2 linked regions of the Promicromonospora sp. Populi genome follow. The protein of the gene in region 1 interacts with the protein of each later gene in a pairwise test. Links are inferred from orthologs where the notes say so. Each region holds a gene or a part of one and is shown on either strand. Other genes may lie near its edges.

Region 1 (5,160 bases):
ATCCGGATCGCTCGGATCTGTCTCCGGATACTCCGGGGCCGTGATCCGTGGCGGCGCGGGCAATGTGGTGTCGTACACGAACTGACACCGGGCCGACCACGCGGAGTACCGGTGTCCGTCGTACACCCGGACCGACCATTGCATCCGCGCGTTCTTCGGCGTGGTGGAGGGCATCGACAACGCGAACGGCGACTGCTTGAGCTTCTCGGTCGAGGTCCCGGTCCAGAACTCTGTGCCATCCGCGCGTTCGAGCCTGAACTGCACCCGGATCCGCTCACTGGGGTCAGGATCGGTTGCGTACGCCACCCGCAGCAGCCCCAGCCGCCCCGTTCGCAGCGGAGCGTCCACGGACGAGTCGTCGCACGCTCCGCCATACGTCAACGCCATGTGGCTCAGCTTCACGACCGTCGGAGTGCTGTTGTACGTAACCCGCAGAAATCCCATCCGCGAGAACTTCTTCCAGTGGTTCTTGTCGGTCTCCGAAGCCGCCTGCATACCCAGAGCGACCGACTTGCTCGTGCCGTTGTCCGCGACCTGCTGCATGTAGGAGGTCAAACCGAACTCGGCATCGGCCGCCGGGGCGCAACCACTCTGGGAACCGCCGTAGTTGAACGTCGCCGACGCGACCTGCTCGACCCAGAAGCCAGCGGCGGCCTGCGTGTTCCAGGTGGTGGCACTGTTGATCGCCTTGGTGCGCCAGAGACTCACCCGGTGGTCCTCGCACACTGCGGAATGTGTGTTGCGGACGACGAACTCCGCATTCAGGATCTGCTTGCCCAAGAACCCGGCTGTGTCGAACTGGTAGATCAACCGGTACATCGATCCGCCGGGGCAGTCTGCCCAGCCGGCGCAGTTGCCCAGGCCAGCCGTCGAGTCACCCTTGAAAAGCCAGTACGACTGCGTCGGCCAGGACTTGTTCGGACTTGTCCAACCACCGGCACGGGGAGTCTTGACCAAGGGGTCGATCACGACAGGGAAGGTCGTGTCCGGCGACGACAGCATCTCCTGGTCCGGAGTCAACGTGATCGCGTCTCCACCCGGCGACACGCTCACTCCCACGGGCGCAACCTCGCCGGCAGGCGAGTCCTCGGCGTCCGCGGCCGCCGCACTGATCCTGGACGCAGGGCTGCTCGTACCCGCTTCCGAGGCAGTCGCCGAGGACCACATCGAAGCAGGAGCCGCCTCGAACACCAGGGCATCCGACGCGGTATCCCGCACCTCCAGCGCGTTCTGCTCGGTCACATCGACGTCCAGGCCCTGCGTCCGCATCCCGAAGGTCACAGCGTCCAGCTCGGGCGATGCCGCCGCCTCTGCGGTCTTGACCACCAGTGACGACGAGAACCCGTCCGGGACCGCGGTCATCCGCAGATCGACTCCCGCCAAGACCTCGGGGTACGTCACCGTGTCTCCTGCGAGCACGGGCTCAGACAGTGCCTCCGGCCAGGTCCACTCCAGCACTCGACCAGCACGAGTCATCCGCACCAGCGGGTCGTCGCCCCCGCCAGAGAACTGCACGTCGACGGTCGACGCCACGGGTGACACCGCGCCGTCCGGTGTCTCGGTGAGATCGAGGTCGATCTCGGCCCAGCCGTCCTCGGTGCGGGTCCACTTCGGGGACACAAACTCCCGAACCTCGATCGAACCATCGGACTGAGCCCACAGCTCACGGGTCTCGCCCCTCTTGGCGACGACCTCGACCGGCGTTCCCGTCTGTGCAGCCTCGGCGAGCGCCTCGGCCTCGGCCGATGAGGTCTCCTCCAGCGGGTCAGTGCCCTCGAGCCCGCTGCCCGACTCGATCAGCGCACCGTCAGGGACGTCGTCGTCCACCGCGGCGACAGCGCTTGTCGTGTCAGCAGCATCAAGCGCCGTGGCCACCGAGGCCGGCACGACCGAGCCAACTACCAGGGACATCAGAGTCGTCGCACAGACGAGAGCCGACGCTAACGCGGCCCCCGACACGCGCGGCCAAGTCAAGTCGTGCACCATCACGTTCCTCCCCCTGGCAATCGCCAGGGCGGCGGCTACCGGAGGTGAACTTAATGGAGAGCGCATACCCAAAGTAGAGCTTTGGGCTCAGTCAGCGGGTGATTTCCGCCAGTAGTGGGTGATCTTTCATCCAGGGCAACCAGCCCTCAGGCCAAAATTCCCTTGAGGTCCACACCGGCCCAGCGCTGCCCGACCGCGCGGATCGTCACCCGCCGGGTCCCCGCCTCCGGGTCCTCCTCGACGGCCACACCCGGGTCGAACGACGGCGCCCCCCGCGGGCGTTCCAGGTCGATCTCCAGCCGGTCGTCCGCGAGCGCCTCCGCCAGGCCACGCCCCCATTCGACGACGGTGACGGAGTCCTCGAGGGAGGAGTCCAGGTCGAGCGCGTCGAGCTCGCTCAGCCCGCCGAGCCGGTAGGCGTCCACGTGCACCAGCCCGGGCCCGCGCGATCCGTCCGGGCGCGGCAGCGGCGGGTGCTCGCGCGCCACGATGAATGTGGGTGACGCGACCTGGCCGCGCACGTTCAGCGCCGCTCCGATGCCCTGGGTCAGGGTTGTCTTGCCCGCCCCCAGGTCACCCGTGAGGATCACCAGGTCCCCCGCGCGCAGCTCTGCGGCGAGGGCCGCGCCGAGCGCGCGCGTCGTGCCGGCGTCGGCCAGCTCCAGCTTCACCACCTGCGATGTCGCTACGTCCGACGTCGAGACCTCCGACGTCACCACCCGCGACGACGTGGCCGTCTCGCCGGTTCCACTCACTGCCCCGCTCACGCGGTCTCCCTTCCTGCGGTGCCCGCGTACACACGCGGCACCCGCGCGCCGAGGCGCGTCACGATCTCGTAGCTGATGGTGCCGGCGGCCTGGGCCCAGTCCTCGGCGCTGGGCGCGCCGGCGCGGGCGAGCCCGTCGGACGCCCCGAACAATGTCACCACGTCGCCGGCCTGCTCGGGGGCATAGGGCCCGAGGTCGAGCATGATCTGGTCCATGCACACCCGGCCGACCACGCGCAGCACGCGGGCGGTGCCGAGGCCGGTGCCGGGGGCGGCGACGTCGTCCACCCCGCCGCCGACGAGGACGGGACCGCCCGGGCCGAGCGAGCCGCCGGATGCGTGGCGCGGGATCCCGTCGGCGTAGCCGAGCGGGATCACGCCGAGCACCGTGTCCTGTGTGGTGATGTAGAAGTGGCCGTAGGAGACGCCGTGGCCGGCGGGCACGCGCTTCACTGTGGCGAGCCGGGCCTCCAGCGTCATCGCGGGGCGCAGCCCGTAGTCGCTCGGCACCCCCAGGTGCGGCACCGGGGACAGCCCGTAGACGGCGATCCCCGGACGCACGAGGTCGTAGTGCGCGGCGGGGTTGGTCAGGGTGGCCGCGGAGTTGGCGATGTGCCGCACCTCGATGGGCAGCCCGGCTGCCTCGACGGTGCGGATCGCCTCCTCGAAGGCGTGGGTCTGCATCTTCACCGACGGGTCGTCGGGCTCGTCCGCGATCGCGTAGTGCGACATGACGCCGACGACGGCGAGCGCACCCTCGTGCTGCAGCGCCACCGCCCGGTCGAGCACGGCCGGCAGGTCCTCGGGTGTGATGCCGTTGCGGCCCAGCCCGGAGTCGACCTTGAGGTGCACGCGGGCGGTGCCGCCGGCCGCGCGGGCGCCGTCGGCCACCTCGTCGAGGGCCCAGGCGGCGGCGATCGCGATGTCGACGTCGGCCCGGACGAGCTCGGCGAAGGGTGCGCCGGGTGCGGAGAGCCAGGTCAGGATCCGCGGTCCCGGCCCGACGGCGGCTCGGACGGCCAGCGCCTCCACGTTCTGTGCAGCGCCCAGCCAGGTCGCGCCGCCCGCGAGCGCCGCCCGGGCCACGGGGGCGAGGCCGTGCCCGTACGCGTCGGCCTTGACGACGGCCATGACCTGCGCGGTCGGTGCGATGGCCCGCAGGGCACGCACGTTGTCGCGGATCGCGTCCAGATCCACGACGGCGCGCGCAGGGTAGGCGGGGGTGGTGCTCATCTGCAAGATTCTTGCACCTGTCACCTCCGAGCGGACGGGTCAGCCGCTCAGGTCACCCCCGCGACTTGAGCTTTCTGACACGGGCGCCTCGCTCAGGGTTCGGCGCGACTCGAAGCGGCGGGGACGCCCCGACAGCGGGTCGGTGAGCTCCAGCGAGCGGGCCAGGAGCTGCAGCGGGCGGTCGAAGTCGTCGGGCTCGGTGTCGCGCAGCTCGGGCCAGAACGGGTCGTGCAGGATCGGCAGCCCGAGGGAGGCCATGTGCAGGCGCAGCTGGTGGGTCTTGCCGGTGTGCGGTTCCAGCCGGTAGAGGCCCAGGCCGCGGGCCGCGTCGGCGGTGGCAAGGGTGATCAGGGACTCGGCGTTCGGCTCGCCAGGCACCTCCTCGGCGCGAGTCACGCCGCGCCGCTTCACGATGCGGCTGCGGACCGTGACGGACTCGCCCCGGGCCACCCGCACGCCGTCGGGCACCACACTCCCCGACTGCACTGCACCACCCGACTGCGCCGCACCTTCCGACTGCACCAGGCTGCCCGACGGCGCCAGAGGCGCCACCGCCTCGTAGACCTTGCGCACCGCGCGGCGGGCGAACGCCTCCTGGTAGGCGCCGCGCACCTCGGGCCGAACGGTAAGGACGAGCACACCCGCCGTGCCGCGGTCGAGCCGGTGGGCCGGCGAGAGCTCGGGCAGGTCGAGGGCTACCCGGAGTCGGACCAGGGCGGTCTCGCGCACCCACCGCCCGCGCGGCGTGGTCGCCAGGAAGTGGGGCTTGTCCACTACCAGCAGGTTCTCGTCGCGGAACAGCACCTCGGGCTCGAACGGGATCTTGTCCTCGTGCGCCGGCGGGTCGCGGTAGAGGTAGATGAAGCCGCGCGGCTCGTAGGGCGTCGTCGGCGTCAGCGGAGCGCCGTGCCCCGTGACTACCTCGCCAAGGGCCAGCTTCTCGCGCAGGCGCACCTCGTCGTCGCGGAACCGGTCCAGGAGGTAGTCGAGCGCGAACGGGAACCGCGCGACCACGTCGGGCTCGTGCGGCAGCACGATCCGGGTCGGGTTGAGCCCGTCCCGGACGGGGAGCGGAGGCCGGTGCTTGGCGGGGCCGGGGGTGCGTCCGGCGCCCCCGCCGGACGACGAGAAGGTCACGTCGTCAACCTAACCAGGAGGGTCGAGGATCGACGATC
Region 2 (5,220 bases), 1.3 Mb from region 1 along the record:
TGCGTCAGCCCCAGGTGTTCCTCATGGACGAGCCGCTGTCGAACCTCGACGCCAAGCTCCGCGTCCAGACCCGTACGCAGATCGCGTCGCTCCAGCGCCGCCTGGGCGTCACCACGGTCTACGTCACCCACGACCAGACCGAGGCCCTGACGATGGGCGACCGCATCGCGGTCCTCAACGGCGGCATCCTGCAGCAGGTCGGCACCCCGCGTGAGATGTACGACCGCCCGAACAACGTGTTCGTCGCCGGCTTCATCGGCTCGCCCGCCATGAACATCGGCACGTTCGACGTCAAGGACGGCAGCGTCAAGGTCGGCTCGGCCAGCGTGCCGCTCGAGCGGTCCATCGCGAGCGGGATCCCCGAGTCCGACAACGGCAAGGTGACCCTGGGCTTCCGTCCCGAGGCGCTCGACGTCGTCCCCGTCGGCACCGCCGGCTCGTTCGACGTCGAGGTCAACCTCGTCGAGGAGCTCGGCTCGGACGCGTTCGTCTACGGCTCGCTCAAGGGCGACGCCGCCGACGTCAACCTGACCGCCGGTGAGACCAACCAGCTCATCGTGCGGATCGACCCGCGCAGCGTGCCGGACAAGGGCGACGTCATCGCCGTCTCGATCCAGTCCGGTCACTCGCACGTGTTCTCCGCGACCTCGGGTGAGCGTCTCGGCTGAGCAGGCACAGGTACCGCCTGATTCCTCAGCTCGCTGAGGGAACGGTTACCTCCTCGGGGTGTGTTGCTGTGCATGGACGTCTGTCCCGCACAGCAACACACCCCGTAGGCCTTTTTTCGCTCCGCCCCGGCGGAAGCCCCGGCCTCCCCGGCCGAGTGGCCGGCCCAGCGCAGAATGGTGCCCATGCCCCAGCAGAATCTCCAGATCACCGCGGTCGCACCTGACCCCGCGCTGCTGGACCTCCCGTGGGACGTGCCGCTGGCCGAGTGGCCCGAGGACGTCCTGGCCGCACTGCCCCAGGGAATCTCGCGGCACGTGGTCCGGTTCGTGAACCACTCCGGCCGCGTCATAGCGATCAAGGAGATCGGCGAGACCGTCGCCTACCGCGAGTACGAGCTGCTCCGCCAGCTGCACCGTATCGAGGTGCCCTCGGTAGTGCCCGTGGGCGTCATCACGGGCCGCAGGGCGCCCGATGGCGAACGGCTCGAGGCAGTGCTCGTCACCGAGCACCTGCAGTTCTCCCTGCCCTACCGCGCCCTGTTCAGCCAGGACCTGCGCCCCGACACCGCCACGCGCCTCATCGACGCCCTGGCGGTGCTCCTGGTCCGCCTGCACCTGGTGGGCTTCTACTGGGGCGACGTGTCGCTGTCGAACACCCTCTTCCGGCGCGACGCCGAGACTTTCGCCGCCTACCTGGTCGACGCCGAGACCGGCGACCTGCACCGCACCCTGACGAACGGCCAGCGCAACTACGACGTCGACCTGGCGCGCACCAACATCATCGGCGAGCTCATGGACCTCGCCGCGGGCGAGCTGCTCGACGAGGACGTGGACGAGGTGGCGATCGGCGACGCCCTCGTGGAGCGCTACAACGAGCTGTGGGAGGCCCTCACGGTCTCGGAGGCGTTCGACCGCGGGGACCGCTGGCGCGTGGCCGCCCGCATCGAGCGGCTCAACGACCTCGGCTTCGACGTGGGCGAGCTCGAGATCACCACGGACATCGACGGCACCAAGGTGCGCATCCAGCCCAAGGTGGTTGACGCCGGGCACCACTCCCGTCGGCTGCTGCGCCTCACGGGGCTGGACGTCCAGGAGAACCAGGCGCGCCGCATGCTCAACGACCTGGACAGCTACCAGGCCGCTACCGACCGGCAGAACGACCAGGAGCAGATAGTGGCGCACGCCTGGGTGCGCCAGGTGTTCCGCCCGACAATCGACGCCGTGCCGCGCGAGCTGCGCCGCAAGCTGGAGCCCGCGCAGCTGTTCCACGAGATCCTCGACCACCGCTGGTACATCTCACAGCAGGCACAGCGGGACATCCCGCTGCCCGAGGCCGCCGAGTCCTACGTCGAGAACGTGCTGCGGCACCGCCCCGACGAGGACGCCGTGCTCGGCCTCGCTCCCGGCGAAGCGGAAGAGGAAGAGGCCGAGCTCGAGGCTTAGCTTTCGAGTCCTAGCTCGCCTGGGCGCGCTGCTTCGCCACCTCGTACAGGGTGATCCCGGCGGCCACCGCGGCGTTCAGCGACTCCGTGGTGGCCGCGATCGGGATGGACACCACCGCGTCGCACACCTCGCGCACCAGGCGGGACAGGCCCTTCCCCTCCGAGCCCACGACGAGCACCAGCGGGTCGGTGGCGTAGGCGAGCTCGCCCACCTGCATGTCGCCGCCGGCGTCGAGCCCCACCACGAAGCAGCCGGACTTCTTCAGCTCGCCGAGCTCACGGGCCAGGTTGGTCGCACGCGCCACCGGCACCCGCGCCGCCGCGCCCGCCGACACCTTCCAGGCCGACGCCGTCACGCCGGCCGCGCGCCGCTCCGGCACCAGCACACCGTGCGCGCCGAACGCCCCGGCGGACCGGAGCACCGCCCCGAGGTTGCGCGGGTCGGTCACGCTGTCGAGCGCCACGATCAGCGGCGCCTCGCCGGCCTCGGCCGCGGCGTCGAGCAGGTCCTCGGCGTCCTTGTAGTCGTACGGCGGCACCTTCATCGCGACGCCCTGGTGCACGGCGCCTTCGGTGATCTTGTCCAGGTCGAGGCGCGACGCCTCGAACATGGGGTGGCTGCGCGTGTGCGCGATCTCCAGGATCTCCTGGGTGCGGTCGTCCGCGTCCAGGTGGGTGGCCAGGTAGATGCCCTCGACGGGCATCTCGGCGCGCAGCGCCTCCAGCACCGCGTTGCGCCCGGTGACGACCTCGGTCGCCGATCCGTCCTTGCGGCCCGCGCCACGACCGCCCGGGCCGCCCGGGCGCCGTCCGGCAGCCGCCGCACGCCGCTCCGCCGCGAGCTTGCGCTCGTGCGCGGGGTGATACGTGCGGTCCTCCGCCTTGGGAGTCGGTCCCTTGCCCTGCAGCGCCTTGCGGCTGTGGCCGCCGGTGCCGACCTGGGGGCCCTTCTTCGAGCCGGCCTTGCGCACCGCGCCGGCCCGCCTGTTGTTGTTGCTACCTGCCATCGTCGTCTCGTCTCTCAGCCGGTGGTCGACCTTGTCGAGACCACCCAGTGTTCGGTAGAGGCGGCCGCGACAAGTTCGGCCACCGGAAAAAAGTCAGGAGAGCGCCCAGCGGGCGCCGTCGGCGGAGTCCTGGACCTCGATCCCGGCCGCCGCCAGGCGGTCCCGGATCGCGTCGGACGTGGCCCAGTCCTTCGCGGCCCGCGCGTCCGCGCGGGCCTTGAGCTCGGCCTCGACCAGAGCGTCGAGGGCCGCGGTGTACCGGTCGTCGGTGGACGTCGCCCACTGCGGGTCCGCGGGGTCGAGGCCCAGCACGTCGAGCATGGCACGGAGCGTCACCAGCTCGTCACGCACCACGACGTCCGTCCCGGACGCGAGGGCGGTGTTGCCCGCCCGCAGGTGCTCGTGCACGACGGCGAGCGCCTGCGGCACGTTCAGGTCGTCGTCCATGGCCGCAGCGAACGCCTCGGGGACGTCCGCCTTGGCGACCTCCTCCGCCGGGACGTCGCCCACCCGCTCAGAGGCGCGCGCGACGAAGCCCGAGAGGCGCTCCCACGTGGTGCGGGCCTCGTCGAGGGTGTCGGGCGCCCACTCCAGCATGGAGCGGTACTGCACGGCGGCCAGGGCGTACCGCACTACGGGCGCTGGGGCCTGGCTCAGCAGCTCGCTGACCAGCAGGCCGTTGCCCAGGGACTTCGACATCTTCACGCCGGCCTGCGTGACCCACGCGACGTGCATCCAGCGCTGCGCGAACCCGTAGCCCGCGGCCCGCGACTGGGCCTGCTCGTTCTCGTGGTGCGGGAACCGCAGGTCGAGGCCGCCGCCGTGGATGTCGAAGGTCTCGCCCAGGTAGCGGCGGGCCATCGCCGAGCACTCCAGGTGCCAGCCGGGGCGGCCGGGCCCGTACGGGGTGTCCCAGGACGCCGACTCCGGCTCGCCCGGCTTGTTGGCCTTCCACAGCGCGAAGTCGTGCGGGTTCTTCTTGGCCGCGCTCGCAGAGTCCGCGACGACCTCCGTGCCCTCCTCCGGGCTGAGGTCCTCGACCTTCTGCCGCGTGAGCTCGCCGTAGGCGGGCCAGGAGTGGACGTCGAACCAGACGTTGCCCTCGCCCGTGCTGTAGGCATGCCCCTTCTCGACGAGCCGCTCCATGAGCGCGACCATCTCGGGCACGCTGCCGGTGGCGCGCGGCTCGTAGGTGGGCGGGATCACGCCGAGCGCGTCGTACGCCTGGGTGAACACGCGCTCGTACAGCGCGGCGTGCGCCCACCACTCGCGGCCGGCCGCGGCCGACTTGGCCAGCACCTTGTCGTCGATGTCGGTGACGTTCCTGATCAGGGTGACCTTCAGGCCCCGGCGGGTGAGCCAGCGACGCAGCACGTCGAACGCGATCACCGGGCGGAGGTGGCCTACATGCGGGGGTGCCTGGACGGTAGCGCCACACAGGTAGATGCCGACCTCGCCCGGGGTGATGGGGGTGAAGTCGCGCACCTCGCGCGCAGCGGTGTCAAACAGGCGGATAGTCACCTGTCAAGGGTACCGGCGCTTCAGGTTCCCGCTTCGACAATATCCCTGGCTCGCTCAAGGGTCTGGCGCATCCCGCGCACATTCGCCCGACGACGGTGCCAGCCCGCCACCGCCCAGTACACCCGGGCCACGCCCCGCGGCTCCAGCTCGAACGACTCGGTGACGTCGGTGCCACCGTCCGCCGGCACCAGCTGGTAGCGCCAGTTGTTCAGGCGTTTGCCGCCCATGTACACGGTGAAGCCGAAGTCGCGGTCCGGTTCGCAGTGGGTCACCTTGCACTGCGTCCAGTACACCGGCCCCACTCCGTTGCGCCGCACGTGCCCGCGGAAGAACGCGCCGACGGCGGGCCCCGTCGCACCGTGGGTCCACTCGGCCTCGAACGTCTCGGGGCTCAGCTCACCGACCCGGGTGACGTCGCTGAGCAGGTTCCAGACCGCTGCCGGGTCCGCGTCCATGTGCACCGTCACTGCTGCTCGCATAGGCGCAGGCTACTGCCTCGACGTCAGTAGTCCGCCGCTCAGCGCGCTCCGCCGGACGGGGCGCCCTCGTCGAGCAGGCGCGCCACGTGCTCGTGCCCGCGCA

Evidence for each region. Proteins that work in one complex are often made in the same cells at the same time.
Region 2: the proteins of tsaE (region 1) and rlmB interact in binary tests that used the Escherichia coli proteins (3 or more experiments, as listed by UniProt). The link is inferred for Promicromonospora sp. Populi from one-to-one orthologs.

The regions. Positions count from the first base shown.
Region 1 is NZ_CP163528.1:4,426,576-4,431,735, reverse strand. What follows is about bases 918-3,843. They hold tsaE (tRNA (adenosine(37)-N6)-threonylcarbamoyltransferase complex ATPase subunit type 1 TsaE), read right to left. Parts: upstream 2,703-3,843; coding sequence 2,133-2,702; downstream 918-2,132. Other genes in these bases: alr (alanine racemase), read right to left, coding at 2,750-3,843; AB1046_RS20100 (LamG domain-containing protein), read right to left, coding at 918-1,986. In the rest of the region: more of AB1046_RS20100, read right to left, coding at 1-917; more of alr, read right to left, coding at 3,844-3,985; AB1046_RS20085 (pseudouridine synthase), read right to left, coding at 4,025-5,122. UniProt on the Escherichia coli protein: Required for the formation of a threonylcarbamoyl group on adenosine at position 37 (t(6)A37) in tRNAs that read codons beginning with adenine.
Region 2 is NZ_CP163528.1:3,134,630-3,139,849, forward strand. Bases 1,120-4,105 are described here. They hold rlmB (23S rRNA (guanosine(2251)-2'-O)-methyltransferase RlmB), read right to left. Parts: upstream 3,118-4,105; coding sequence 2,122-3,117; downstream 1,120-2,121. Other genes in these bases: AB1046_RS14145 (DUF4032 domain-containing protein), read left to right, coding at 1,120-2,111; cysS (cysteine--tRNA ligase), read right to left, coding at 3,211-4,105. In the rest of the region: AB1046_RS14140 (ABC transporter ATP-binding protein), read left to right, coding at 1-668; more of AB1046_RS14145, read left to right, coding at 843-1,119; more of cysS, read right to left, coding at 4,106-4,638; AB1046_RS14160 (SRPBCC family protein), read right to left, coding at 4,659-5,117; AB1046_RS14165 (low temperature requirement protein A), read right to left, coding at 5,156-5,220. UniProt on the Escherichia coli protein: Specifically methylates the ribose of guanosine 2251 in 23S rRNA.